DNA from 4 places in the Peribacillus sp. FSL P2-0133 genome. Region 4 is predicted to be linked to each of the others. Evidence: riboswitches for the same ligand, from Rfam matches in the RefSeq annotation. Region 4 holds a riboswitch; each other region holds the start of a gene.
What was found. A riboswitch is a leader RNA that binds a small molecule or an ion and turns the genes downstream of it on or off. The one in region 4 is predicted to bind thiamine pyrophosphate.
Positions count from the first base shown of each region.

Region 1: another riboswitch for thiamine pyrophosphate. It lies ahead of tenA (thiaminase II); the one in region 4 lies ahead of MKY17_RS20660 (ABC transporter substrate-binding protein).
Region 2: another riboswitch for thiamine pyrophosphate. It lies ahead of thiC (phosphomethylpyrimidine synthase ThiC); the one in region 4 lies ahead of MKY17_RS20660 (ABC transporter substrate-binding protein).
Region 3: another riboswitch for thiamine pyrophosphate. It lies ahead of tenA (thiaminase II); the one in region 4 lies ahead of MKY17_RS20660 (ABC transporter substrate-binding protein).

Region 1 covers NZ_CP150254.1:1,441,908-1,449,562, reverse strand. Annotated here, with positions in the region: gene MKY17_RS06985 (ABC transporter ATP-binding protein) at 1-663, shown strand, start outside; gene MKY17_RS06980 (GDSL-type esterase/lipase family protein) at 714-1,415, opposite strand; gene MKY17_RS06975 (GNAT family N-acetyltransferase) at 1,633-2,139, shown strand; gene MKY17_RS06970 (aspartyl-phosphate phosphatase Spo0E family protein) at 2,208-2,402, opposite strand; gene MKY17_RS06965 (Fur-regulated basic protein FbpA) at 2,658-2,846, opposite strand; SAM riboswitch class I at 3,023-3,127, opposite strand; TPP riboswitch at 3,286-3,390, shown strand; gene tenA (thiaminase II) at 3,480-4,169, shown strand; gene thiW (energy coupling factor transporter S component ThiW) at 4,185-4,706, shown strand; gene thiD (bifunctional hydroxymethylpyrimidine kinase/phosphomethylpyrimidine kinase) at 4,675-5,481, shown strand; gene thiM (hydroxyethylthiazole kinase) at 5,478-6,293, shown strand; gene thiE (thiamine phosphate synthase) at 6,274-6,906, shown strand; gene MKY17_RS06935 (MFS transporter) at 6,945-7,655, opposite strand, start outside.
Region 2 covers NZ_CP150254.1:832,636-840,290, forward strand. Annotated here, with positions in the region: gene MKY17_RS04025 (glycerophosphodiester phosphodiesterase) at 421-1,278, shown strand; partial or broken gene MKY17_RS04030 (zinc-binding dehydrogenase) at 1,325-2,015, shown strand; gene MKY17_RS04035 (hypothetical protein) at 2,341-2,793, shown strand; gene MKY17_RS04040 (histidine phosphatase family protein) at 3,028-3,561, shown strand; gene MKY17_RS04045 (HAD family hydrolase) at 3,732-4,520, shown strand; TPP riboswitch at 4,636-4,750, shown strand; gene thiC (phosphomethylpyrimidine synthase ThiC) at 4,886-6,667, shown strand; gene MKY17_RS04055 (hypothetical protein) at 6,690-6,860, shown strand; partial or broken gene MKY17_RS04060 (hypothetical protein) at 6,963-7,183, opposite strand; gene MKY17_RS04065 (spore coat protein) at 7,601-7,655, shown strand, end outside.
Region 3 covers NZ_CP150254.1:2,483,332-2,490,986, forward strand. Annotated here, with positions in the region: gene MKY17_RS11895 (acyl-CoA dehydrogenase family protein) at 1-83, shown strand, start outside; gene menB (1,4-dihydroxy-2-naphthoyl-CoA synthase) at 253-1,053, shown strand; gene MKY17_RS11905 (AMP-binding protein) at 1,072-2,709, shown strand; gene MKY17_RS11910 (SDR family NAD(P)-dependent oxidoreductase) at 2,762-3,508, shown strand; TPP riboswitch at 3,644-3,772, shown strand; gene tenA (thiaminase II) at 3,907-4,590, shown strand; gene MKY17_RS11920 (ECF transporter S component) at 4,605-5,189, shown strand; gene MKY17_RS11925 (ABC transporter ATP-binding protein) at 5,202-6,665, shown strand; gene MKY17_RS11930 (energy-coupling factor transporter transmembrane component T) at 6,666-7,442, shown strand; gene MKY17_RS11935 (thiamine phosphate synthase) at 7,483-7,655, shown strand, end outside.
Region 4 covers NZ_CP150254.1:4,293,666-4,301,320, reverse strand. Annotated here, with positions in the region: gene MKY17_RS20675 (amidohydrolase) at 1-1,228, shown strand, start outside; gene rarD (EamA family transporter RarD) at 1,309-2,238, shown strand; gene MKY17_RS20665 (protein-glutamine gamma-glutamyltransferase) at 2,332-3,159, opposite strand; TPP riboswitch at 3,462-3,570, shown strand; gene MKY17_RS20660 (ABC transporter substrate-binding protein) at 3,705-4,709, shown strand; gene MKY17_RS20655 (thiamine-binding protein) at 4,721-5,005, shown strand; gene MKY17_RS20650 (ABC transporter permease) at 5,002-5,784, shown strand; gene MKY17_RS20645 (ABC transporter ATP-binding protein) at 5,768-6,511, shown strand; gene MKY17_RS20640 (TatD family hydrolase) at 6,527-7,297, shown strand; gene MKY17_RS20635 (NAD kinase) at 7,334-7,655, opposite strand, start outside.

The DNA of each region.
Region 1 (7,655 bases), 2.9 Mb from region 4:
GGTCAAGTAACTGCTCTGGTCGGCTCCTCTGGCGCTGGAAAATCGACCATCACGAGCCTTTTGATCCGATTTTATGATCCGCAAGATGGCACGATTAAAATGGATGGTCATGATATCAAAGAAGTGTCACTGAAATCATTACGGGGACAAATGGGAATTGTTTCCCAGGATATCATTTTATTCAATGGTTCAATCCGTGATAACATCGTGTATGGCAAACTTGATGCTACAGATGCTGAAATCAACGAATCCGCCAAAGCGGCAAATGCGCATGACTTTATCAGTGCCTTTCCTGATGGTTATGATTCTCAGATTGGAGAGCGCGGAGTCAAGCTTTCAGGCGGACAAAAACAGCGCATTGCCATAGCTAGGGCACTTTTGAAAAATCCGCAAATCATCATTCTCGATGAAGCAACGGCGGCCTTGGATACAGAATCCGAACATTTGATCCAGCAGGCATTGTCACGTTTAATGAAAAACCGGACTTCAATAGTAATTGCACATCGTTTATCGACCATTCATGATGCTGATCAAATTATCGTTCTGGAAAAAGGGCAGGTTCATGAAAAAGGAACACATCAACAGTTATTGCAAAACAACGGCAGATACAAGCAGCTCCATGACTTGCAGTTCCCTCAACTAAAAGCGATATCAAATTCCTAGCTACTTTGCGGGCAAAAATGCACAGAAAGCCTTCCTGTGCATTTTTGCTTTCATTTGAAATCATAACTTTCCAAAACCCGATTCGCAATGAGCTGATACCCTTTTTCATTCGGATGTAACTTATCACTGAAATACTCTGTTTTCTTTTTATCTTCAAAAAGATCATTTGTAGGAATGAATAACATCCTTTTATCTTTATCCGCTATTCCCTTTATTGACAGGTTATAATCGCGAATGTGCTTTTCAAGTTTTTGATTGTCTTTAATTGGGTTATATAATCCTACTACCAGAATATCCGCTTTATCGTTTGCCTCTATCAATGTTGATGTAATCTTTTTCAGATGGCTGATATACTCCCGTTTACCCTCATTGATTTTTCGGTCACTTATTTTCTTCAAGTCCCCGCCGTTGCTATTGATCAAGTCATTCGTTCCAATATAAACGATGAAAGTATCGGCTTCATCAAGTTTCGTTTTAATGCGGTAATCATCAAGCTGTTTCATCACCCCATCCGTTTCCTGGCCTTTTATACCGTAATTCCAAAAACTCACTTTTTGTTCGGATTGCGGATTATTCAATTCATCCTCAAGGCCTTCTATATATCCTTCTCCGTCCTTATCCCCTTTTCCATAGGTTAATGAATCTCCAAAAGCCATCACCCTTTGCACATCTTCCGACTCCGAGGCCTGAAATTCATATGCAGCAAAACATATAACTAGTACTATAATCAATAAACCTGCCAATTTTTTCATTTGGTTCTCCTCTTGTCTCTTTACTAGAAGTATTTAATCTTTTACATACCCAAAAAATCTGCAGTCTTAACATAAAAAAATTGTCAGATAAAGATTTAAGAGTGTATGATAATATAAAACTTTCAATGGATTGAGTGTCATTCACCGTCCCTTAAACAAAAAACGGGATTACCCTTCATTCTGGAGATTGAATAAATGATAGTTAGGAGTTTAAATCATGGAAGAGCACATAGAGTTTAGAGAGGCAGAACTATCTGATCTACCCAGAATTGTTGAAATATATAATTCGACAATTGCTTCAAGAATGGTCACGGCAGATACGGAACCTGTATCCGTCCAATCGAGGGTTAAATGGTTTGAGGAACATCATTCAGAAAGTAGACCGCTATTTATCATTACTATAGAAGGGAAAACTGCTGGATGGATGAGCTTCCAATCCTTCTATGGCCGACCGGCATATAATTCCACTGCCGAAATCAGCATTTATATTGATGATTATTTCCGGGGAAAAGGAATCGGACAAATTTCGATTCAAAAGGCCATTGAATTGAGTCCAAAATTAGGTGTTAAGACTCTATTGGGTTTCATATTCGCCCACAATACACCAAGCCTTAAGCTTTTTTCCAAATTCGGGTTTGAAGAATGGGCACATTTACCTCAAGTTGCCGAGCTGGATGGCATTGAGCGGGATTTGGTCATTCTTGGTAAACGTGTCGAAATTTAATATTATTCTTTAGAGCTATTGCCTTGAGCAGTAGCTTTTTCATATTAATCGAGGTCGAATTGGCTAATTTAAAAATACCTATATGCTTTCTGGAGGGGAAAATGTTCAGAATCTCTTTTACTTGTTAACGCATTTAATAGCATATCCAATTCTTGACTGGCTTGAACAGTTAGCAGACTTGTTAAGCCGTAAATTGCTGCCAAGTTGATCATTTCTTTTCTCTTCTCTTCTACTTTTTCTATCGTTACCTTACGGCAAGGCATTATATAGCCACCTCCCATTTATTCAATATTTTTACACTTTCATCATAATGAAACTACTAGTAAAAATCAACTATTTTTCAGAAATTAAATGTGTTATTTTAAAGGATAAATGTGACAAAATGACTATTTCATTCTAAAATTATGTATATTTTGTGTCATTTTCTATCAAACGCAAAAAAAGCATCCACTAGTGTAGACTGCGAATGCTTACATCATATCCCTTATCCAAAAACCCAAAATATAGTCCATCGTTTACTATGTCATCCATTCAGAAGGTGACTCAGTATTTGGTCTATTTATAACAATCTTATATTCATCTTCAAGTACTTTTAATGGGGCATCATAAAGGTGCCTTTCATCAGAGGTTTTGTATACTCCATTGGCCAATAACTCTTCAATAAGCTTTGCCTTCCTCTGTTCAATCCTCTTAAATAATTCTGCCATGTAAATGGCTCCTTTCCTAGTCTTCCTAGAGCCTGCTTCTAGTTAGCTAAACTTTATCAACTTGTTTGATTTTCACCAAATTATATATACCTTTTCCATTATGTCACTAAACGTTATTTCCCAAAAATAAAAGCCCCTTCTAATTCAAGAAGAGGCTGACAGTGTCCGTACGGCTCTTCTTATCTTCCAAGCATATGCTTGTTGGATTTAGCACAGTTCCCAAAACGGGTCCGCTGCCGAGGTTTCGTTGGGCCAAGTCCCTCCACCTCTCTGGATAAGAAATCGATATATAAATGATGTAGACATGATTTTATCCTAATAACTATCAAAAGTCAATTACCTGGTTCTCCCTTTTTTCCTGGACATAAAATGGTCCCTCTTTCAAATGCGGGTTGCATTTTCTTGTCTTTCTGATATGATGTCAGTAATTACATACAATTCACACCACTAGGGGAGTCTTTTTTAAGACTGAGATGGAATTAGTTCCGGACCCTTTGAACCTGAACCGGCTCATACCGGCGGAGGGAAGTGGATGATATCGTCCATTTACAGACTATATCCATCTACCCCGTTCCGTATTCAGGAACGGGTTTTTTCATTAACAAGGAGATCCATTCTAAAGGAGGATGAACAATGGAGAATGTTAAATTAGAACCATTCAGTGATAGACTACATGCACGGTCAAAAGAAATTTGGAAAAGGAACCATTCACATCCCTTTGTCCAGGCAATTGGAAATGGTACGCTTCCTGAAAACAAATTTGCCTATTACCTGAAGCAGGACTATATCTATCTTATGGATTATTCCAAGCTCTTTGCTTTAGGTGTCATCAAAGCTCATAACATCGAAACCATGGCAAAGTTTGCGAGTATTTTAAATGAAACCCTTCAAGTGGAAATGGATATTCATCGGCATTATGCTTCCGAATTCGGGATCAGTTCCAAGGAATTGGAAGATACAGAGCCTACTCCAACCACTCTAGCCTATACAGGATACATGCTAAATGCAGCTCAGCATGGGACTTTGGCAGACTTGATCGCCTGTCTCCTGCCCTGCGCTTGGGATTATTATGAAATCGGTTTGCTATTAAAAGAACAAAATGGAGCAGCATTGGAAAACAATCGCTACGCAGATTGGATAAGGTCCTATTCATCTCCTGAATTCGGTGAAGCACACAAATGGCTGATCGCTTTGTTGGAAGAATTGACGGAAGGCATGCCAGAAACGGAACTTCTTAGATTAGAAAAGCACTTTTTGGTTACTTCCCGATATGAATATTTATTCTGGGATATGGTTCAAAATGAGCAGGATTGGCCGCTGTAGGTCGTTGACATGATGATGAATCCTATCAAGAAACTGACGTTGACTGCCATGATCACGGCTATAACGACGCTGACCAGTTCATTTATTTTCATACCTGCAGGATTTGCAAAGGTCTTTCCTATTCAGCATCTGGCAAATGTCATGACTGCCGTTCTATTGGGGCCAGCTTATGCTGTGACACAAGCTTTTTTAGTTTCCATCATTAGAAACATGTCTGGTACCGGTTCAATTTTTGCCTTTCCCGGGAGCATGATCGGTGCACTTTTGGCTGCCATCCTTTATCGAAAAACACAAAGCTTAAAATTCGCCTGTTTAGGGGAAGTGATCGGGACCGGTATTCTCGGTTCCCTAGCCTGTTATCCACTTGCCCTCCTCCTATTGGGAGAAAAAGCTGCTCTTTTTGGTTTTTTACCGGCTTTTATGCTCAGTTCATTCGCTGGTGCGATTTTAGCTTTCATATTACTTAAAATACTTCTAAAAAATAATTATATGAAGGGGTTTTTTTATGAAAACAGCATTAACCATCGCAGGCTCTGATTCAGGGGGCGGCGCTGGAATACAAGCGGATTTAAAAACATTTTCTGCACATGGTGTCTTTGGAATGTCTGCCATCACAGCCGTAACCGCACAAAATACAATGGAAGTCCGTTCAGTACAGCCAATTGAAACAGCAATCATATCAGATCAAATTGCAGCTATCTTTGAAGATATTCATGTCGATGCAGTAAAAATAGGCATGCTTGGATCAAAAGAAATCGTGGAAACTGTCGCTGCGTCCCTTAAAACCTTCTTGCCTGCCATCGTTATCCTTGACCCTGTCATGATTTCCAAAAGCGGCCATCATTTGCTCGGCGAAAAGGCTGTCTCTGCCTTAAAAATGGATTTGCTTCCGCTTGCAACACTTGTAACCCCAAATGTACCGGAAGCGGAAGTACTTACTGGCTTGTCGATTCGAACGGAACAAGATTTCTACAAGGCATGCATTTCAATACAAGAAATGGGTCCCAAAGCCGTTTTACTTAAAGGAGGCCATGCAGCAGGAAATCCAAATGACCTTTTTTATGATGGGACTGACTTCCAATGGATCAAGGGAGAGCGCATTCATACGAAAAACACTCATGGCACGGGCTGTACTCTATCATCTGCCATTACATCAAACCTGGCAAATGGGCTGCCATTGCAACAGTCGATCGAACAGGCCAAGACCTATATTTCTGAAGCGATACGCAATAGCTTTTCAATCGGCAAAGGTCATGGACCTGTCCACCATTTTCATTCATTTTCAAAAAAAGAACGGAGTGAATTAATATGAAGGTTTCTGCAGCCGATTTATTCGTGAAGGTAAAAGAAAGAAAACCACTCATTCACCAAATCACCAACTTTGTTACGGTCAACGACTGTGCAAATGCCACCCTTGCCATCGGTGGTTCACCAGTAATGACTTCGAGCCCAAGAGAAGTGGCGGATATGGTCAAATTAGCAGATGCATTGGTCTTGAATTTCGGTACGATCGATGATAAAGCCTTTGAAGCAATGGTGATTGCCGGTAAGACGGCAAATGCCCTGGATATCCCGGTCATTTTGGACCCGGTGGGAGTTGGTGCCACCCCCTATCGTACAGAGCAGGTCAAAGAGCTCCTTAGTAAGGTTACTTTCCAAATCATTCGCGGGAATGCGAGTGAGATTCTTTCATTGATGGGTGGGGATAACGTTACACGCGGGGTGGATTCGGGGGAACTAGCGATTAGCAATGCAGAGCTGGCTGCACAAGCAGCAAATAAATTGAACAGTATCGTCGTGGTCAGCGGAGCTAAGGATGCGGTCAGCGACGGAAAACATACGTCCATCATCGACAATGGGAACCTCCTTTTAACTAATGTTACAGGTACCGGCTGCATGTCCACCGCACTTATCGGCACTTTTTCCGGAGTCACCGACGATTTCTATTCTGCGGCAATTGCCGGTATCTCTACCATGAGCATTTCAGGGGAACTAGCTGCTGCAAACCTTCAAAAAGATGAAGGAACAGGAACGTTTCGCGTGCGATTAATCGATGCAATATCAAGAATGGATAAGGAAATCTGGATGCATGAGGTGAAAATAAATGAAGAAGTCCCAAATTGATTTAAGCCTGTATTTAGTTACGGAAGAATCCCTAGCATTAGAAGAATTGGCCAGAATCATTGCAGAATCGGTTTCAGGAGGAGTCTCGATCGTACAACTTAGAGAGAAAAACAATTCCTCCCTTTCCTTTTATAAAAAAGCTTCTGCATTAAAACAGTTATTGAACGAGCTGTCCATTCCCCTTATCATCAACGACCGGGTGGATATAGCCCTTGCGGTTGCAGCGGACGGAATTCATATTGGGCAAGATGACCTTCCACTGCCTGTCGTCAAACAAATGGTTCCTGAAGATATGATTGTAGGTGTATCTGTCTCCACTCTTGAAGAAGCTCTCGAAGCCGAACGAAATGGAGCAGACTATATCGGAGTCGGTTCAGTTTTCCCTACAAAGACCAAACAAGATGCAACCCTAATGGCCATTGGGGATCTGGAGGAAATTTGCCGCAGCGTATCCATTCCCGCCGTAGCCATCGGGGGTATCACTGCAGATAACATTTCCACTCTTTCTGATAGCGGGCTATCCGGTACCGCAGTCGTATCGGCCATCATGAATGCAGATAGTCCGAAGAGAGCCTCCGAATCCCTTTTAAAAATCATAAAAGACTTTAATTAATGAAAAGAGGGGACTGATTACAGTCCCCTTCCTTTTGTTTATGTCAAAACGGTATTCTTTGTTTCCTTCCCAAAAGCTACGGCAATGGCACCCACTAGAATAGCGATTGTAAAAATGGTGAAAATCGATGAAATCGGTGTGTCTGCGGCAACTAAATACCCTACAAGCAACGGTCCAAGGACACCGCCAATCCTTCCGATCCCTGCAGCTAACCCAGCACCTGTACCACGAACTGCTGTTGGATACTGCTCAGGTGTATATGCATAAAGTGCACCCCATGCCCCCAGGTTGAAGAAAGATAGGAACATCCCGGAAACTATCAGCAGTGCCAGCCCCTCTGACGATCCAAAGAAAAAGGCACTAACGGCGGTTCCAATTAAGTATGTGATCAAAACGAATTTACGTCCCAGCTTCTCTATCAGCCATGCAGCTGAAAAATAGCCCGGAAGCTGTGCAAGCGTCATGATCAAAACATATTCAAAACTTTGAATCATGCTGAAGCCTTTTAAGACCATCACACTTGGCAGCCATAAAAACATCCCATAATAAGAAAAGACCACGCAAAACCATAGAATCCATAATACAAGGGTCTGACGGGAGTATTCCTTTTTCCAGACACTTTTCATATTGCTTAATATAGACGGTCTCTGCTTTTTTTCTAGTTCCGTATACTTCGGTGAATCCGGCAGTTTCAAGCGCAGATACAGCGCATATAAAGCTGGAACTGCGCTCAATAACAATGCAACACG
Region 2 (7,655 bases), 2.3 Mb from region 4:
TAAGTAACAAGGAGTAAATGTTTAGTTGTTGGTATTTGGGTGACTGTTTTTTTCTACTATTTCAATATGTACATGCCAAGAAACTTTTTATATTTTCTTATTAGATTACCAGTATCCATGTTTAGCACATTTCTCATTTATAATTTTTTTGGATAAAGAGGCTTAATCAAATAATTAAGCCATCATTCATATTGGGTTAGGTACAACAAACTAATGAAAGCACTGTGGGTAATTTTTTTGATAGGTTATTTTACTCATTTTGACTAATATATTGTTTCTTTACATTATATTATCTGTAGATTCACATTCCCCTTCTAAAATGATGGTAATAATAGGAGGGAGAGAGGGAAAATGAAAACGAATATAAAGAAATTCGGTTTTTGTATGATGAGTGCTGCCATTATATTGCAAGCTACTTCCATGGGGGCCTCAGCTGCAAATGGAAATCATTCCAATTCATCTATTTATGAGAAGAAAATCGTGAATATTGCACATCGGGGAGCTTCTGGTTATGCACCTGAACATACCATTCCCGCTTATCAATTGGGAGAACAAATGAAAGGTGACTACATAGAAATCGATCTTCAGATGACCAAGGATGGAAGATTGATAGCAATGCATGATGAAAAGGTGGATCGTACGACGAATGGTACAGGTCTGGTGAAGGATTTAACGCTGGCAGAAATCAAGCAACTGGATGCCGGTTCATGGTTTAATGAAAAATATCCGCAATTGGCAAAAGAGGTATATGGAGGGTTAAAGGTTCCCACTCTTGAAGAAGTCTTTAAGAAGTTCGGAAAGCAGGCCAATTACTATATCGAAACAAAGTCCCCTGAAGTATATCCAGGAATGGAAGAAGAACTTTTGCAGGTTCTGGAAGAATATAAAATGGTGGATTCAAAAGGCCGTACCAAGAATGTATTAATACAATCGTTCAGTAAAGAAAGCCTTATGAAGGTTCATGACATGAATCCAAAGTTACCGCTTGTGCAACTCTATTCTTATAAGAACCCAGCAACCATTTCAGATGAAGAATTGGAATCCGTTAAGGAATATGCAATTGGCGTTGGCCCGAACTTCAATAAGGTTGATGGACAATATGTGAAGATGGTTCGCAGTCATGACCTTCAATTCCATCCATATACAGTAAATGACAGAGCGGATATGAAAAAGGCTCTTGAATGGGGTGCAACGGGGCTGTTCACTAATTATCCTGATGTATTCAGCGAGGTACTAAGAGAGTACAAGCATGATAATCACAATGAAAATGGGAATTAATAAGTAATTATGTGAGTCCTGGTTTTCCGGGGCTTTTTTTGTAATAGAGTCATGTGAACTTGAAGATGAGGCACTATTGTTCATGTCCGATGTGCTGCCAACCGCATATTGGAGTGTAGAAAACGCTGGAGTCAAGAAAGATGATACGGTAGCGGTACTTGGTTGTGGCCCGATTGGCTTGATGGCTCAGAAGTTCGCTTGGATGAAAGGCGCAAAAAGGGTCATTGCAATCGACAATCTTCCTTATAGGCTCAATAAGACAAAACAGATGAATAAGGTTGAGGCGTATAACTTCGACGAGTATAACGATATGGGCAGCTACATTAAGGAAATCACTTCAGGCGGGGCCGATGAGGTCATAGATGCGTATGGATGGCAAGAAATCAACGATCGAGGCGATTGAGCAAAAGCTGAAACTTCAGGGCGGAACGTTAAGCGCGATCGAGATTGCACTTAACGCCGTACGTAAATTCGGTACGATCAAATTGACTGGCGTATACGGATCCAAATATAACATGTTCCCATTAGGCAATTTATTTGAAAGGAACATTAACCTGAAAATGGGGCAAGCACCAGTCATTCACTACATGCCAAAGCTTTTTGATGAAATCACGGCTGGAAAGTTCGACCCCACGGAAATCATATCCGATAAAGTCCCTCTCGAAAAAGCGAATGAAGCTTATCAAATCTTTAACGATCACGAAGATGAATGCATTAAAGTGGTGTTAAAGCCATAATCTGAAGCTTATAAAAAGTCCAATGCATGGAGCTGCATTGGACTTTTTGGTTATGTTCACAAATAGTAAATGGCGTATTATGAATAAACGTATAAAAGAGTTGTGAAATATGAATGATAATTATGCCTTTGAACTGAAGAAATCAGGATTACACTGATTTTTTTACTATAATGGGTGGCTTTCGTTTCAGGGGAATCCGGAAATGTGACGACTGACCCTTCAATTGATGAACGAGCATATGCCAAGTGAACTTGAATAAGGGTTTTTGGTAATGAGATGGAGTATTTATATTATATAATGATAGTGACAAAAGGAGGATGTATAGATGGCATATAATTCGGCAGCAGAACTTTGTGAAGGGTTTGGGTATCCGCCCGTTCACGTTAAATTGACGATAGAGATCGTCGATAAGAGATTGGGACCTGTAACGGCGGAAGCAGAGATTGCCATCAAGCCTGTTAAGTCAAAGGAATATCTAGAAGTATTGGTGGAAGAATTGGAATCGGAGCATATCTTTGCTGATGAAAATGGCAGTATCTATGGCAGCTTCGGCATCGATCAAAGCATCCAGATATATGATGAAGTCCTGACTACAATTCCGTTCGAAGAGTTAATAGGAAAGGAAAATTGGAAAGAGACAATTGAGGAATCAATCACTGTGGATAAGCTAAAGGAACAACTGGGGAAATCCCTCAATGATTATCAATTCAGTGATTTGAGCGGGAAATATAAATTCAGGAAAAGATGTACGATAACGGAAATTCAATTCATAGAATAAACCAAAACTGGAGAAGGCGAAATGCTTTCTCTTTTTTCGATGCTATCATAATCAAATGTTTATAGTGACACAATCCGTAAGGTTTTTTAAACATACACAATGACAAGGAGAGATCAGTAAGGCTTTTTATAGTTTCAACATACATTTTTTTATGGTTTTACATAGGGTAATATATTGATAAGGACTTTTACAAGAAAACGAAATGTATATTTTAAAAGATAAAAAGGAGAATATATGAAAATTGGTTTGGTACGGCACTTTAAGGTGGCACATGAATTTCCCACTGGGAGACCTGTGACGGCGGATGATATGAAGCAATGGTTTGAGGACTATGATGCAGCGGATATCATTTACGGAACGACTTTATTTGGTGTGGAGGAATGGCAGGAATGTTATAGCAGTGATATGTCGAGAGCTGTCAAGACAGCGGAACATATCTATCCAGGTACGGTTCATCGGATGGAGGAGCTGCGGGAAATACCTTCCCCTCCTCTTAAAGGAAAGGTTAAGCTGCCGTTCATCCTTTGGGCCATCTGGATTCGCTGCTGCTCGGTAATCAACAAGCAGACAAGGGCGGAAATTAAGATCGCAGAGCGAAGAATCAATAAAGTATTGGATGAGGTCTTAGCAAAGGGGGACAGGGATGTTCTGATCGTGAGTCATGCCGCCCTCATGGTATATATAAGGAAAGAGCTGATACGACGTAGGTTCACTGGTCCAAAATTCAGGATTGCCAGTAATGGAAAGCTTTATGTATTTGAAAGATGATAAAGGAGAAAATATTAGGTTTCCCACCAGAAAGGGTAAGTCATTTTTGCTTATTTTAAGAAAGAGGAAGGCATTTTCCGAATAGTTATTCTTTTTTTATTGGTTGTGGTTTATTATTGTAATAGTGTAATTTTTACGAATTCAATAATAGGGAAAGAGGGGTGGACATTTTGCTGAAGGCAGTTTTTTTTGATTTAGATGATACATTACTATGGGATCAGAAAAGTGTAAAAGAGGCTTTTGTGGCCACATGCGAAGTGGCTAAGGAGAAATATGATCTGAATGTCGACGAGTTTGAAGAAGCGGTGCGAAAGGAAGCACGTGAGCTTTATTCTTCTTACGATACATATGCATTCACTCAAATGATCGGAATCAACCCATTTGAGGGATTATGGGGAAATTTTCAGGATGATCATGATGAATTCCGGAAGATGGCCGGGATTGCACCGGCTTATCGGAAAGAAGCGTGGACGAGAGGTTTGAAGGCATTAGGGATCGATGATCCGGAATTTGGGCTTGAACTGGCAGAACGTTTCCCGGCCGAGAGACGCAAAAAGCCATTTATCTATGAAGAATCCTTCCGTGTTCTGGATGAATTAAAAGGGAAGTACAAATTGCTATTGCTTACGAATGGATCTCCTGAACTGCAAAATACCAAACTTGAAATTACGCCTGAACTGGTTCCTTATTTCGACCAAATCGTGATTTCAGGCGCATTTGGACGAGGTAAACCAGATGCCTCCATTTTTGAGCATGCCTTGGAAATCATGGAGCTTGATAAGGATGAAGTATTGATGGTCGGCGATAATTTAATGACCGATATCCTTGGAGCATCACGGGTAGGTATAAAGTCGGTTTGGATAAATCGCCATGATAAGGAACGGAATGAAGTGATTCCAACCTATGAAATCAAGCATTTAGAGGAGCTTTACCCAATCCTTGAGAGCCTGGGGAAATAATTAACGGTCCTCTCCAAATAACAAATTTTGGAGAGGTGTAATGAAAATATTAGGTCTTTCAAATTATTTACAGAATGAAAAGGGTGATATATAGTTACCCTGTAATCAATTAAATTATTCAGACTAGGGGTGTCCAATAAAAGTTGGGCTGAGAGAGAAGCGCTTAAGCTTCTTAACCCTCAGGACCTGATCTGGTTCATACCAGCGTGGGGAAGTTAGAATCTACTAAACAATGACATTTCAATTGGTCATTTCTTTAGTCATACTAACGTTAGCCGGGTCTTAAATATGAGATCTGGCTTTTTCGTGCGAAATGGATTGGATTTTGTCCTTTTTAAATGAACTTAAAAAGGAGAAATGAAATCATGATGAGTAATTCTGTAAATGACATGAACGTTTCAATTATGTCCAGTTTTGCCGGGAGTAAAAAAGTGTATGTTGAGGGATCTAGACCTGATATTAAAGTACCTATGCGTGAAATTAAGTTAAGTCCGACTACAGGGGCATTCGGCGAAGAGGAAAATCCGCCTTTACGAGTTTATGACACAAGCGGTTTTTATACGGATTCAGATTATCCCATTGATATTCGTAAAGGTCTTGCCCCGATTAGACGAAGCTGGGTTGTGGAACGGGAAGATGTTGAAGAGTATGATGGCCGTGAAATAAAGCCCGAAGATAACGGGTATAAAAAAGTTGAGTCACAATCCAACGCCGAAGTTTTTCCGGGATTGAAAAGAAAACCATTGCGTGCAGTGAAAGGCCAAAACGTAACCCAGCTCCATTATGCCCGTAAAGGTATCATTACTCCAGAAATGGAGTTCATTTCGATCAGGGAAAATGTAGCCCCTGAGTTTGTAAGAGAAGAGGTAGCTAGCGGACGGGCTATCATTCCGGCAAATATTAACCATCCTGAAAGTGAGCCAATGATCATCGGACGTAATTTTCATGTGAAAATAAATGCGAATATTGGAAATTCCGCTGTTAGTTCATCGATCGAAGCTGAAGTGGAGAAAATGACTTGGGCTACACGATGGGGTGCAGACAATATAATGGATCTTTCCACTGGAAAGAACATTCACACGACTCGGGAATGGATTATCAGAAATTCACCTGTGCCAGTTGGGACGGTTCCGATATATCAAGCATTGGAAAAAGTGAATGGAGTCGCGGAGGATTTAAATTGGGAAGTTTTCCGGGATACATTAATCGAGCAGGCTGAGCAAGGTGTCGATTACTTCACCATACACGCTGGTGTGCTTTTGCGATACATCCCAATGACAGCAAAGCGAGTTACGGGAATCGTTTCCCGAGGGGGCTCCATCATGGCACAATGGTGCTTGGCCCACCACCAAGAAAGTTTTCTCTATACTCACTTTGAAGAGATTTGTGAAATCATGAAGGCGTATGATGTCTCTTTCTCATTAGGTGACGGCCTCCGTCCGGGATCCATTGCAGATGCAAACGATGAGGCACAATTTGCTGAATTGGAAACACTTGGGGAACTGACGAAGATTGCTTGGAAGCACGATGTTCAAGTCATGGTGGAGGGACCTGGTCACGTACCGATGCATTTAATTAAAGAAAATATGGATAAGCAGCTGGAAGTCTGTCAAGAAGCACCATTCTATACCCTGGGACCATTGACAACGGATATAGCTCCTGGATACGATCATATCACTTCTGCGATTGGTGCTGCCATGATCGGATGGTTTGGAACTGCCATGCTTTGTTATGTGACACCGAAAGAGCATTTGGGACTTCCGAATAAAGAGGATGTTCGGGTAGGGGTCATAACTTATAAAATTGCGGCCCACGCAGCTGACCTTGCTAAAGGTCATCCGCATGCAAGAAAACGGGATGATGCCCTTTCGAAAGCTAGATTCGAATTTCGTTGGAGAGATCAATTCAATCTTTCCCTCGATCCTGAAAGGGCGGTCGAATATCATGATGAAACTCTACCGGCTGAAGGTGCCAAAACAGCTCATTTCTGTTCAATGTGCGGCCCGAAATTCTGCAGTATGAGAATCTCTCAGGACATCCGTGATCTGGCGAAGGAAAAGGGTCTGGGTTTTGAGTCGGTAATCGATGAAGGGCTTAAAGAAAAAGCGAATGAATTCAGGAAAACCGACGGGGAAATCTATCAATGATTCCGACGAGAGGGAGAATTCGATGAATCGGGTAATCCAGATAAAAGTTGAAATGAAACAGTTGGAAACTCAATTGGAACAGCTGAAAAGAGAGCTGAACATTTTTCGGGAGAATTGTAATCATGAATTTGTAAAGAATGATTATAGTCAACAATGTACAAAGTGCTACTTAATCGAAAGTCTGCAATGGTAGTGATGCCTTAATTGTCCCTTCATTATCCGAATTAACCCCCTTAATCATGTTGGGGCATTCAATCACAAAGTCAACATGATTAAGGGGATATTTCATTACTTTTTACAAACTTGTTTTAGTAATATGAAGAGGATGAGGGACAAGCCATCCCTTTTCCTTATTCAATCGTAGGAATTCAGCACTTTTTGGTATGGAATTGCGCGAACATCTGTGCAATATCTTCGCGGTGCAATCAAGCCTTTTGTTGTTAGAAATGCCCATGTTCCAAATACCTCACCGTAATGCATAGGCTCTTCTTTCGGATTTTCGCTTAAAATTCCCATAACCATCCTCCTTAAGAATTTCACTGTTTAACGTAGTTAAGTTACCCTGTACTAATCCATGTATGCATTGTTAATTCTTGGAAAACGTTGGAGTGATTTTAGCCTTTTATTCCTTGTAGCCTTTCTTGATAACATTCATCACAGAGCATTTCATTTCTATCCATGTCAGTAACTTGAAACGTTACATCATGGATTTTTTTTCTTCCGTTTCATCAGTACAATAGAAGCATTTTTGTGTCATTAGAAATCCTCCCATTCAAATAAAAGTGTTTATAGTTTAAAACTTCACGTTTTTTATACAGAAAACATGACTGCAGCTTAATTGGTCTTCTTGGAAGAGGTTGGTTTGAATAATCCAGTTGGGGTTTAACATACTAAACTTGTTCACATGATTGATAAAACGAGGAGGGAAATACAATGCAAAACCAATATCAACAAGGTCAAGTACACCAGAACATGCAAACGGGTGCCA
Region 3 (7,655 bases), 1.8 Mb from region 4:
TGGAAATTGGTGATGGCACTGCACAAGCCAATATGATGGTCATTGCAAAGGACATTATAGGAAAGGAGTTCCGTTCTCATTAATCCAATGGATTAGTATTTTTACATTCAGTTGAAACGGAAAATATTACGAAGAAATCGAAATTATTTACAGTCGTATTAGGTACCGATTAAGTTCGCAATTAACAGTGAATTGATGTGATACAAGGCAAAACATTCTTAATAGACTAAGATAATGAAGGGAATGAAAACGATGGAATTAACAGATGTAATCTATGAAAAAAAAGGTGGAATTGCAAAGATAACAATGAACAGACCTAAAGTTTACAATGCTTTTCGTGCCAGAACCATTCAGGAATTAATTTGGGCTTTCCGGGACGCTTGGGATGATAATCGTGTTGGTATAGTGATTCTGACTGGAGCAGGTGAGAAGGCATTTTGTGTAGGTGGAGATCAAAAAGAAAAGGGAGAGGAAGGGGGATATAATCATTCGGGTGGTTTAGGAGGTGGAATGGGACTGGAAATCGAAACGCTGCACCAAACGATCCGCAACATTCCTAAGCCGGTCATTGCAGCGGTTAATGGGTTTGCCATCGGAGGCGGGCATGTCCTTCATGTCATTTGTGACCTAACAATTGCATCTGACACGGCAAAATTTGGCCAGAGTGGGCCAAAGGTCGGTAGTTATGATGCAGGTTTTGGTTCAGCTTATTTAGCACGGATTGTCGGAGAAAAGAAAGCAAGGGAAATCTGGTATTTATGTGAACAATATTCTGCACAAGAAGCAAAAGAAATGGGACTTGTAAACAAAATCGTTGCCTCGGAACAACTGCACGAGGCAGCAGAAGAATGGGCAAGAAAGATCCTTGATAAGAGTCCTACTGCGCTAAAAATGCTCAAATATTCCTTTAATGCAGATAGTGCTAACATTCAAGGGATTTCTCAACTATCGATGGGCAGTTTAGCGATGTTTTACAATACAAAAGAATCGGAAGAAGGAAAAAACGCCTTCCTAGAAAAGAGGCCTGTAGATTTTAAAAAATTCAGAGGTTGATGAGGGGGATGAAAACTGGTGAAATTGGAGACGGTTTTGACTCAGGAATATGTGGGGGAATTTCAAGGCGTTTGGCCAAACCGAACCATCTTGGATTACTTGAATGATGCTATAGTAAAGCATCCAGATAAGATGGCGATTATCGATAAAAAAAGTAGTTTTACTTATAAGCAGCTTGGTAAGTTGGTCGATCGGATCGCTTTGGGTCTCTTGCATATAGGATTGGGTAAGGGGGATGTTGTCTCTTTTCAACTGCCTAACTGGAATGAATTTATAATCTTGCACTATGCTATTACAAGAATCGGTGCCATTAGCAATCCATTGATACCTATTTATCGAGATAGGGAAATTGGCTATATGGTTGGGATGGCAGAATCTAAAATGATTGTTGTACCAGAGTATTTCCGTGGGTTTTATTACCCTGACATGATTGAAAGACTAAGTCATCAATGGCCATCAATGAAACATATATATGTGATTGGTGACAGTGCGCCGAATGGGATGAAACTGTTCTCCTCCTTATTTGAGGAACCTTGGGAAGACAGGATGGATTCATCCATTTTGGATGAAATCACACATGACCCTAATGATGTGACTGAAATTATCTTTACCTCGGGAACCACAGGGAGTCCAAAAGGAGTTATGCATACACATAATACTCTTTGTATATCAACGAATTATTGGATTGACCGCCTACATTTAACATCCGATGATGTTCTTTTCATGGCGTCAACGTTCGCCCATCAAACAGGTTTTGGTTATGGAGTTAGGCTCCCTACTCATATTGGAGGTACGGGAGTCTATCAAGACATTTGGAATCCGAGAGAGTTTATTGAATGGGTTGAGAGGGAAAAGATAACGTTTACGGCCGGAGCTACTCCTTTTCTGCAAGATACGGTTCAAATGGAGGGGATAGAAAGGTATGACCTTAATTCGCTACGAGTCTTCGTAGCTTTAGGTGCCCCGATTCCCAGGCATTTAGTAAAGGAAGCCATGGAAAAAGTACCGTTCAAGATATTGTCAGGATGGGGGCAAACAGAAGATGGCTTGGTAACCTTGACGAGACTTGAAGATCCAGAAGAAAAACTGACGAATACCGATGGAATTCCGTTTCCGGGAATGGAACTAAAGGTCGTCGATTTTGAAGGGGAGGTCTGTGCCCCGAATATAGAAGGCTCTTTATTAGTAAAGGGTCCGGCTCTTTTTGTCGGCTATTTTAAACGGATCGATGATACTTTAGCTGAGTATAGTGACGGATGGTTCATTACCGGTGATCGAGCATTCATGGATGAAGACGGATATATTCGAATTTCTGGAAGAAACAAAGACATAATCATACGTGGCGGTGAAAATATTCCAGTCGCTTATGTAGAAAATGTATTATATGAACACCCGGATATTTCTAGTGCTCAGGTTATTGCGGTTCCAGATTCCCGTCTTCAGGAAAAAGCATGTGCATGTATCAGCATGAAAACGGGCAAGAGCCCGATCACGATGGATTCCATGCAGGAATTTCTCTCGGAAAAGGGTTTGGCCAAACAATATTGGCCTGAATTTCTTGAAATAATGGATGATTTTCCTCGTACGGCAAGCGGGAAAATCCAGAAATTCCGGCTCCGGGAAATGATAAATGAAAAGATAATCGACAATATATAAGCAGTTTAAATAAATCCATATTGACTAAATGGTGAAAGCGGAGGGAAATATGATGAATAAAAGAATGGCATTTATTACCGGTGCTGGAAGCGGAATTGGCAGAGAGATTGCAAAAAAATTGGCTTCTCGCAATTTTAACATCATAGTGGCTGATATAAATCATAAAAATGCTGAGGAAACGGTTTCTTTAATCGAAAAGTCGGGTTTTGAAGCTAGAGCGGTCCATTGTGATGTAACGAAATTAGAAAGTGTTAAAAAAGCCGTTGAAGAATCAGTGAACCATTATCATAGAATAGATATATTGGTTAATAATGCAGGCTGGGATAAGGTGGAACCTTTTTTAAAAAGTGATCCTAGCACTTGGAAAAGGATTATCGATATTAATTTACTTGGGCAGATCCATACTTGCAAGGAAATTTTACCTCTCATGATTGAAAATGGTTACGGAAAGGTAGTGAATATTGCATCCGATGCAGCTAGAGTAGGATCAAGTGGAGAGGCAGTTTATTCGGCTGCTAAGGGAGGGGTGATTGCCTTCACAAAAACGATAGCAAGAGAAATGGCACGTCACAAACTCAACATCAATTGTATTGCGCCAGGTCCTGCTGATACGCCCCTATTTCAAGAAATAGGCTCTTATAATGAAGGTATAGCAGGCGCCTTGGAAAAAGCGATTCCATTTCGTCGGCTAGCTCAACCAGAGGACATTGCCAATGCCGTTGCCTATTTCGTTTCGGAAGATGCCGGGTATATTACGGGGCAAACTCTTTCCGTAAATGGTGGATTAACAATGGTTTAATCAATCAAGTTAGGTGGTTATGCAAGATTGAAAGGCTAGTAAACCTAAAGCATTAGGTTGAAAACTTTTTCTAATACGTTTGACAATTGGATTTATCGTGTTAATATAAAGGCAAATGAAAATTAAATATACAATTTGTACCACTAGGGGTGCTTTATAGGTAAAAGTTGATTTTACCGCAGAAGCTGAGATTAAAGTATGACTTTAAGACCCTTAGAACCTGATCTGGTTTATACCAGCGTAGGGAAGTGGGGTCTGGAACAATACGTTTCTGTATTTTTTCAAGTACAACCACTTTCTTTACGTTTAAGAAAGTGGTTTTTTGTTTGCAAAAAATGGGGTGATAAAGGTTTTTTTCTGTAAGATTCATTGAAAAATACAATTTGGAGGTAATGGACATGAAGTTTTCAGAGGAAATTCGTCGGGAAGTTGATCATATTTGGGAAGCTAGTTTTAATCACCCGTTTGTTGCAGGAATAGGAGATGGCACATTACCATTGGAGTGTTTTCGTTTTTATGTCATGCAAGATGCCTATTATTTATCTCATTTTGCCAGGGTTCAAGCTTTAGGGGCAGTAAAAGCTACAGATTTACATACAACAAGCAGGCTTGCCGGCCATGCACAAGGAACATATGAAGCGGAGTTGAGGCTTCATGAGAATTTTTCTGAGAGATTAGGCATCACAAAAGAAGAAAGGGAAAAGTTCAAACCTGCCCCGACTGCTTATGCTTATACTTCCCATATGTATCGTGCAGCTTATTCGGGACATTTAGGGGATGTTATTGCAGCTATCTTGCCGTGTTACTGGCTGTATTATGAAATAGGTGAAAAGCTGCAAGGGTGCGTACCCGAAGAGCCGATTTATCAAGAATGGATAGCGGCTTACGGAGGAGAGTGGTTCCGCACTTTGGTGGAAGAACAAATTGCGAGGCTTGATGAGATTGCTGAAAAAGTAACAGACGAAGATAAGGAGAGAATGAAAGAGCATTTTATCCTTAGCAGCCAATATGAATACTCATTTTGGGAAATGGCTTATCGTTTAGAGACATGGCCTGTGCATCAGGAAACACTAGAAGTATAAAGGAGAATGAAATAATGAAAAAAGGATTGAAATTAACTGATATATTAGTCACGATCGTGATTGCGGTAGCATTTGGAATCGTTTATATCCTTTGGGGTTCGATTTACTATTCCGTTAAACCATTAGGATTACATCTGGATCAACTTATTTATGGAATGTGGTTTATAGCTGGTCCCGTCGCCTTTTTAATTTTACGGAAACCGGGTGTGGCACTTTTGGCGGAGATTGCTGCAGCTTCCGGGGAATTCTTTCTAGGTTCTCCTTGGGGGCTGACCGTACTGTTATATGGGGTGGTCCAAGGTTTGTTCGCGGAGCTGGTGTTCATGGCGTTCAAATATAAAAAATTCAATATGTCGGTGGCTGTTTTAGCTGCGATAGCTTCCTGCCTTGCATCAGTAATAATGGATTTTGCATACGGGGAAATAGGTGCGCTTTCTACTTGGAATCTTTTGTTGTTCATGATAGCGAGGTTTGTGGGTTCCATATTCTTTGCAGGTGTGACTGCCTATTATCTAGTCAAGGTTCTGGAAGCAACAGGAGTAACCAATCTTGTTCGTCCGGTTACAAGTAAAGATTATGCAGAACTGGATCAAAAGTAGAGGTTGAGGGCCATGGAACCAATCGTTTCAGTTGAGAAGTTAAGAATGAAATTTCCCGGTGATGAATCTTTGATATTCAAGGATCTATCCTTATCGTTTGATAAAGGAGAAAAAGTGTTATTGTTGGGACCATCAGGGTGTGGTAAATCCACACTTCTGCAAGTGTTAAGCGGATTGATTCCGAATTCCATCGAAGTACCGATGAAAGCGGATAAATTGAAATGCCCTTCTTCATGGGGATATGTTTTTCAAGACCCTGATAGTCAGTTTTGCATGCCATTTGCCGATGAGGAAATTGCCTTCGTACTTGAGAATCTTTCCATCCCTAGAGAAGAAATGAGAGAGAAGATCCAAAATCATTTCCGTAAAGTAGGATTGAACCTAGGCCATACAAGTATAGAAACATTATCAGGCGGGATGAAACAGCGTCTGGCAATCGCTTCAGTATTGGCCCTTGAACCAGAAGTAATATTTTTAGATGAACCGACCGCCATGCTTGATCCGGAAGGAACAAAAGAAATCTGGGACTTATTGAAGGAAGTCGGACGAGACAAAACGGTTATTATCGTCGAGCATAAAATTGACCATGTTTTAGAATTCATCGAACGAATCGTGCTTTTAAACGATGAAGGTCAAATCATGGCTGATGGTCCAAGAGACACCATTCTTTCACAATATAAAAATGAAATGAAAGAACATGGAATTTGGTTCCCTGGTGTTTGGGATGAATATGTAAATGAGTATGCACCAATTCGTGAACACAAATTTACAGATGGTTCACTCCTTATGCATGTGCAAGGATTTAGCGGTTTTCGGAATAAAGAGGAAAAAATCAAGGTTGAAGAGCTGAAGGTTCATTCAGGGGAATGGATTGTAATCAGGGGAGAAAATGGCGCGGGGAAGAGTACTCTTTTGCATGCACTGATGCAGTTCATAAAAACGAATGGTAAGTATGAATTAATGGGGACCCCCATTAAAAGGGTGAAAAACCCAACGGATCATATGACGTTTGTCTTTCAAAATCCCGAGTTTCAGTTCGTTGCAAATACTGTATATGAAGAGATTGCCTATTCATTGCGAATTGACAAAAGGCCGCAACAAGAAATAGATGAGAGAGTCCAATCATTGCTTAAAGTGTTCCGCCTTGAGGCGCATCGGGATAAACATCCGTTTCAATTATCAATGGGTCAAAAGCGTCGCTTAAGCGTAGCTGCTTCAATCGTAATAGACAAAAAAATCATTCTACTTGATGAGCCAACCTTTGGCCAAGATTCGAAAAATACCTTTGCATTACTGGAATGGTTTGAGGAATATCGAAGGCGCGGAATAACAGTGATCATGGTAACTCATGATGATCATATTTCAAAGAACTTTGCAACAAGGATCTGGACGGTTAAGGACGGAAACGTAATAAGTGATGAAAACATTGCGCAATCAGGATTATTGGAGACCAAAGTTAAAAGGAGTGTCATGTAGATGAATGTTTCAAATGCAGAAACATGGCTCCATAGAATTAATCCAAGCCTTAAACTTGGTGTACTGATTGTGTTATGCATCGTGGCGTTATTCATTCATGACCTGAATTATATGATGAATATCACCATTGGCGTATTACTTTTATTTTTGTTTTTTACCGGGCATTCGATAAAACGAATCTTACTTTTGTCGATTCCCTTTTGTTTCATTTTTATATCCACCTCTTCCGCAATGATATTATTCGGGCAAGGTGAGACGCTTTGGTTTGAGTGGGGCCTGATATCGATTACAGAAGAAAGTTTCATGAGGGGTTTACTGGTGGGCTTTCGAGCTTTGTTCTTTGCGGCTCTTGGTTTAACTTTTTCATTAACGACGAGGCCAGTGAACTTGTTTTATTCGTTAATGCAGCAAGTTAAGCTTAAACCGAAATATGCCTATAGTTTCATGGCGGCATTAAGGCTGATTCCCATCATGATGGAGGAGTTCCAAACGATACGAAACGCGATGAAGGTACGCGGTTTCGAAAGGGGAAAAGGGATAAGATCGGTATATTTTAAAATGAAAGCCTATTCCATCCCGTTGTTATCCGGAAGCATCAGACGTGCTCACCGAATCGCGGTTGCGATGGAGGCAAAGCGATTTACAGACACTCGGGATCGAACATACTTTTATGAATTTGGATTTTCAAAAAAGGATCATGGTTTCATTTTGTATTTTATCATCCTGCTGTTGGCCGGCTTTTATCTATCGATTCAATTCCCGTTAGTATCTATTTGATTTTATGAGATTGTAACTTTACTAGTTAGGGGTTCTTAGTATGAATGCACATGAATTGCATATTATTTCTACTGGGAAACAGCCAATTGAAAAGTTTGTTGAGATCGCTTCAAACATTCAGGAACATGTTGATTTCTTTTATTTAAGGGAAAAGCAGATGAGTGCGTCGGAACTCTATCGAGCAGTGACCCTGTTACATGATAATAAGATTCC
Region 4 (7,655 bases):
GGATGAGCTTGACGCGATATCGACAGAACATCCCATCGTATTGAAAAGGATCTGCCGTCATGCCTTGGTGGTCAATTCCCGCGCCCTTTTGGAAGCGGATATTAAAGAAGATATAAAAGAACCTTCAGGCGGGGTGATCTGCCGTTATCCTGACGGACGTTTGAATGGTTTATTTAAAGAAAGTCAGGCGCAGAGCCTTATTTTAGACAGTCTTCCCGGCATTGATCAAGAGTATATCGAAAACGCGCTCACAGAGGCCATAGAAGACGCATATAAGCTAGGTTTGACTGGCGGACATACAGAGGACCTCCATTATTACAATGGCTTCATGCCGACATATCAGGCGTTTAAATCGGTAATCGAGGACCGGGAAATGGCCTTTCGCGCCAATTTGCTCGTCCATCACGAAGCGTTTGAAGAAATGCTGGCAGCAGGCGGCGGCTATCAGAAAGGTACGCGATATATCAAATTCGACAGCATGAAGATATTTACCGACGGCTCCTTGGGCGGACGCACAGCCCTGTTGAGCGAGCCTTATGTAGATCAAGAGGATACGAATGGAGTCGCGATATTCACTGAAAACGAGCTTCAGGAATGGGTGAAAAAAGCAAGGGATGCCGGAATGCCGATTGCTGTCCATGCGATTGGCGATCTCGCTTTTGAATACGTCTTGAATGCAATAGAAGCCCTCCCCCCGAAAAAGGGGCAGAGAGACCGGCTCATCCATGCGCAGATTGTCCGGCCGGAGCTGTTGGAGCGGGCGGCAAAGCTGCCGGTAATCTTTGATATCCAACCGGGTTTCGTCCCGTCCGATTTCCCGTGGGTGGAAGAAAAGGTTCCAGCCGATCTATTGGAATCATCCTATGCTTGGAAAACCTATTTGAAGTTGGGCATCATTTGTGCGGGAGGGTCGGATGCACCCATTGAACCATTAAATCCAATTTTGGGCATTCATGCAGCTGTCACAAGGATGAAAATCAACAGTGAGGACCGGACCGTATATGGCTTGGGCGAAAGGCTTTCCCTATACGAGGCTTTCGCACTGTATACAAAAGGGAGTGCTGCAGCAATCGGCCAGGAAAAACGTCGCGGTGTGATCATTGAAGGGTACGATGCCGATTTTACCGTGTTTAATCTGGATGTTTTTACTGTTGCGCCGGATGATCTCCTAAAAGCTGAGGCGGTCATGACGGTCATCGATGACAAAATCATGTATGATAAAAAATAACAGTTGCAAAAAAAGAAATGCGAATACAAAATTGTTAGATGGAATTAGATAAAGGAATGTAAATGGAAAGAAGGCTTGTTATGAAAGTGGATGAACAAAAAGAAGGGGCGATCTATGCAGCCCTTTCTTACATGATGTGGGGAGTCGTGCCGATTTACTGGAAGTTCCTTCAGGGAGTCGGTGCAACAGAAATTTTAGCTCAGAGGGTATTATGGTCTTTCGTGTTCATGCTGGTTTTATTGATGTTCATGAAAAAATGGCAAGCGTTTCTTGTTTATGTCAAAAACATATTGGGAAATCCCAAACTCTTTGCTGCATTACTAACGGCGTCACTGCTTGTTACAGCTAATTGGGGAGTGTTCATCTGGGCCGTTAACTCAGGACGGATCCTCGACACGAGCCTTGGATATTATATCAATCCGCTAGTCAGTGTACTATTGGGAGTGATAGTCTTAAAAGAAAAATTGAGCAGGGCCCAAATCATTTCATTCCTGCTTGCAGGAATCGGAGTCTTGATCCTTGGCATTCATTTTGGCACGATCCCGTGGATCTCTCTTGTTTTGGCCATGACGTTCGGATTATACGGTCTGGCAAAAAAAATGATCAAGGCCGAATCGGCGATCGGGCTGACGCTCGAAACGATGATGGTAACGCCTCTTGCCCTGGGTTACCTGATATACTTGATGAACAGGTCAGAAATGCAATTCTTTACAGAGGGAAGCACAAGCCTGCTGTTGGTGGGCGGCGGGATTGTCACGGCATTGCCTCTTTTATATTTTGCGAAAGGGGCGGAGAAGATCCCGTTATCGATGCTTGGCATTTTTCAGTATATCGCTCCGACCTTATCTTTATTGATCGGGGTATTCGTCTATCATGAAAGTTTTACTAAAGCACATCTTTTAGCCTTTTTGTTCATATGGTCAGCCTTGGCTGTTTATACATTATCCATAACGAAATGGGGTCAGGCAAGTGCCCGCAGGTTCAAAGGCAAAGGGAATATTGGTGCGTGAATAACAAAAAATGCTTGGGAGATTTCTCCCCAAGCATTTTTTTTATGCTGGTATTTAATGAAACGGCTATACGGCATAGGGGAAATGCCAGGGTCATGAAAGGTAAATATTCGAACCTATTTCAGAAACAATACAATTGGAAAGGCTGACAGGACTGTGATCAGGCTTTGCACGGGGGATATTTAGTTGGAATTTATTATAGAAGGAACTATCCAGGAAAATGATATGATCTGTCAGGAATGCTGATATGGTGGCGAACGGCTTTCTATTGCTATTTAATTCAGTGATGATTCCCTGTGCACTGGTAATCCCGATCCCGTGGCCATAAAAGAGGTTATTTCCTAATAATATGGCATTTTCACCTTGCCATTCAGGAGTTGCCTCGTCGTGTTCAGGGTTTTTGAAGTAAACGCAATCACCTGGTGAATAATCCCTTCCTTGATGAATGATGAGAGCCATATTTTGTGGAGGGTGCCAGTCATATAAAACTAGGTTTGAAAAAAGGTTGTCGAAATTCCTCGGGCCGATTAAATCCAAAATGGCCTTTAAAAAAGTGACGACTATTGCTGTCCCGCATTCGAAAGCATAAAGCCTTCCATTTATGAAAATGTCAACGATTGCAGCATGAGGGAGAATCCCTGGCTGAAGGGTAAAGGTGCCATCCTTTGAAAGGCGCCAATATTGTTTATTGGATTCCGATTCCTCAAGTGTGGAAAATTCTACATTACTTTTATCCAACGCAATAGCTGCCGCAATGACTCGATTCCTCAGTTGAATCTCGAAATTAAACTCTCCAAAGTTCCGATATTCAAAAACGTTAGAATCCTCCGCCAGCAATTGGACAATTTCAAGCGATTTAGCAGATGCTATTCCTGGTTGGATTTGACTGACATCTAACCATTTGTGATTAATCTTTATCATGATCATATCCACCTTTTGCTTATGAAATTAACGGTTTAAAAACCGGTAAACAAAAATGTCTACATGTAATGCTCATTATATGAATGCAAGCTTTGAATTGACTATTTGGAACGTGTCAGCCACCGTTGCAGCCGAGAATGATTGGAATGAAAAGAGGCAGAATTTTATTGCTTTCATTCCAAAAGATGTTTTGCTAGATATCCTAGAGTGCAAGGAATACCTTTCCAATTAGCGAGAAGAAGCAAATTAGTATTCCTTTTTCCCCATGAATTGATATAATGAGAGAGAAAAGTTCATATGTGCGAGAAATGTAGGGGGGCCAGTATGCTGGCTGAGATTGCATCCTTTAGATGCTGACTCTTTGAACCTGATCTGGATGATGCCAGCGGAGGGAACATATTATTACTGATTTTCTGTTTTGTATGTTAACGTCCGAATTCATCTTCGGGCGTTTTTTGCTTTTTTATCCAGTATTTGAATAAACCCTGGAGCCCCATTATGGTTCCGGCATATGGAACTTATATGATGTGTAGGAGGATAATGACTTGAATAAATTCTTGCCACTGTTAACTTCGTTGTTCCTTTTGGCTGGATGCGGTGCAGGCGGAACTAATGAAAAAGAAGAAGCATCTAAAAATGAAGGAAATGAAAAATTAAAAAAAGTATCGGTCGTGCTCGATTGGACACCGAATACAAACCATACAGGATTGTATGTAGCCAAGGAAAAAGGTTATTTTAAAGAACAAGGTCTTGATGTGGAAATTATCATGCCAGGTGAAGCCGGAGCTGATAAGCTTGTCGCTTCAGGGAAATCTGAATTTGGCGTGAGTTACCAGGAGGGCATAACGCAGGCCCGCGTGCAGGGCGTGCCGATTGTTTCGGTAGCTGCCGTCATTCAGCATAATACCTCGGGATTCGCTTCCCCTGAGGCAAAGAACATTAAAACTCCCAAGGATTTTGAAGGGAAAACGTATGGCGGCTGGGGGTCTCCGGTTGAAAAGGCCATCATTGATTCACTCATGAAAAAAGAAAATGCGGATGTAAATAAAGTGGATATAGTCAATACAGGAGACACGGATTTTTTCACTTCGGTTAAAAGGGATATAGATTTTGCCTGGATTTATTATGGATGGACAGGCATTGAGGCTGAATTGCGAAATGAAAAGCTTAATATGGTTTACTTAACCGAATACTCTGATAAGCTTGATTACTATACGCCTGTATTAACTACGAATGAAAAGATGATAAAAGAAGATCCGGAGACTGTTAAAGCATTCGTTCAAGCAGCTTCGAAAGGGTACCAGTTTGCGATCAAGAATCCTGACGATGCAGCGGACATATTAATTAAGTCTGCACCGGATCTTGATGCAAAACTAGTGAAGAAAAGCCAGGAGTGGCTTGCAGACAAGTATCAGGATGATGCTCCGCGATGGGGTGAACAAAAGCTTGAAATTTGGAAGAATTACAGTGATTGGATGACTGAAAATAAGCTTCTTGAAGGTGATTTCGATCCTGAAAAGGCATTTACCAATGAATTTTTACCAAAATAGGAGGAAATACAATGGCCAACTCATTAATTAGTATACAGATTATTCCTAAAGGGGAAAATGTCATCCCTATGGTCGATGAAGCAATCAAGATCATTGAAGAATCAGGTGTCAAGTATGAGGTTCACCCGCTAGAAACGACAATGGAGGGTGAGCTTTCCGAACTTTTTGCCGTGATAGAAAAAATGAATGTAAGAATGATTGAAATAGGATCGCCGAATGTCATTTCCCAAGTGAAAATATTATATCAGCCAAGCGGGATTACGATGGATACGTTAACGGAGAAATATCGCGCATGATCGGAAGGGGAATTTGGAAGAAGGGGGCTCCCTTCTTTCTTTTATTATTGTTGCTGATAGTATGGGAGTCAGTGACAGTCTTATTGAAAGTCGAAGAATGGCTGCTTCCCGCTCCATCGGCCATTTTCATTGAAGGAATTGAGTCGTCCCGCAATCTTTACGGACACCTTATATCCACAACCGAGCTTGCGTTGTCGGGTTTTTTTATTGGAAGCTGCATCGGCTTATTGATCGCGGCAATTTTACACCTATTTCCCGGTGTGAAGGACGCGGTTTATCCTCTGCTCATACTATCACAAAATATACCCATCATTGTTTTGGCGCCGCTCTTGGTGATCTGGTTTGGCTTTGGCATGCTGCCTAAGTTAATAGTGATTTCGCTTGTATGTTTTTTTCCGGTGGCGGTTGCATCATTGGAAGGTTTTCGCCAGACACCATACGAACTTAAGCATTATTTCAAGATGATGGGAGCGGGAAAAAATCAGTTATTTTGGAAGCTGGAACTTCCTCACTCGATTCCGTTCATTTTCTCCGGCCTGAAAATTTCAGCCACCTATAGTGTAATGGGTGCGGTTATTTCGGAATGGCTTGGAGCAAAATCGGGGATTGGTGTTTATATGACTCTCGCTTCCTCTGCGTTCAGGACAGATCGGGTGTTTGTTGCCATTTTCATCATCATGGGAATGAGCCTGATCTTTTTTGGAATCATCACCATCCTGGAGAAATACTTAGTTTCTTGGAAGAGAAAGGAGGGCGAAAAGGATGAAGCTGGAAATTAAAGACGTCTCCTATTCTTTCGATGATAAACAGAATATATTGGAGAAGATGAATTTCCATGTGGATGAAGGAGAATTTGTCACGATCCTTGGGCCATCAGGCAGCGGTAAAAGTACATTGTTCCACTTGATCGGCGGCATTTTGAAGCCGGATCATGGCATCATTTCACTGGATGGTAAAAAGATAAATGGCTTAAAGGGCCATATCAGCTATATGCCTCAGCAGCCTTCCCTTTTACCTTGGAGGACGGTATTGGAAAATGTTTTGCTTGGAAGTGAACTTGCTGGGGTCAGAGATAAAGAAAAGGCAAAAGCCCTTTTGATGAAAGCTGGATTAGAAGAGTACGAGAAAGCATATCCGCATGAATTATCTGGTGGCATGAAGCAAAGGGCCGCATTCATCCGGAGTATCTTAAGTCCACAGGACTTGATGTGCTTGGACGAACCCTTTTCTGCCTTGGATGAACTGACAAGATTGCAAATGCAAAAATGGCTGTTGTCGGTTTGGGAAGAAAATCGGAGGTCGGTGCTTTTTGTTACGCATAGCATAGATGAAGCGGTTTTCCTTTCAGATAGGATTTATGTGTTATCAGCAAAACCGGCTGCTGTCATCAAAGAAGTGGAAATTCCATTTCCAAGGCCAAGAAGTGAAGAACAGCTTCTTAGTGATGAGTTTTTTCATTTGAAGAGAGACTTATATGCAGCACTGAAACCAACTTTTTCTATTTAAGGGAGGCGATTAAACTTGAGGATCATCGACAGTCATATCCATTTGGACCGGTATGATGTTGTTAAGCGGAAGCAGATTCTGACTGACATGGAAATGGTTCATATGGAATCCTTACTGTCTGTTTCCATGAATTTGGCCTCTTCGATTAACAATTATCAGCTCTCACTGAAGGATTCACGAATAAAGCCTGCCTTTGGTTTTCATCCAGAGCAGCCCCTCCCAAGCGATGAAGAAGTGAACGAACTTTTGAACTGGATGCGGGAACATCGTCAAGATATGGTTGCCATAGGTGAGGTTGGGCTGCCCTATTACTTAAGGCAGGAAAATCCCGATATTGATAACTCAGCGTATATAGTGATACTGGAGAGGTTCCTGACCTTAGCTAAAGAGGTTGAAAAGCCGGTTATCCTTCATGCCGTACATGACGATGCACCCATCGTTTGCGACCTTTTGGATAAGCATCAAATCACAAAGGCACACTTTCATTGGTTTAAAGGCGATATCCGGACAGTCGAAAGAATGGCCGAAAAGGGCTACCGCATTTCGATTACACCTGATGTTTGTTATGAGAGAGAAATACAGGAATTAGTTTTTGCATACCCACTTAAGCTGATGATGATTGAAACGGATGGACCATGGCCGTTTGAAGGGGTTTTCAATGGGAAATGGACCCATCCCGGCATGATGCATGAGAGTGTGCGTCAGATTGCTTCGATTAAAGGATTGCCGATTGAGGATGTCTATGAAATCCTTTATCAAAATACGAAAGATTTTTATCATATATAAAGGTACCGGTTACCATACCCGGTACCTTTTTTTAGTTCAAAGAAAGGTTCTTTTAACCTTTTCCCAAAAGGAATTGTCTTTTAGCTTAACGGTCTTGATGACTTTACCGCTTAACCGGACCTTTACCTTTTCGACATGATTGATGCTTAGTGCTTCATTGTCCATTCCAATGATCGGATAGCTTGGTCCGTTTTCTTCAAGGTGGATGGTCAACGTCTTATCACCGCTTAAAATAAATGAGGAACCTAGGGTCCGATAGGTATTATTATTGACGGAAGCAAGTTCACTCACTTGAAAGCAAGGGAGGAGAGGATCGACAACGGCCCCATTGACTGATTTATTATAGGCGGTGCTTCCA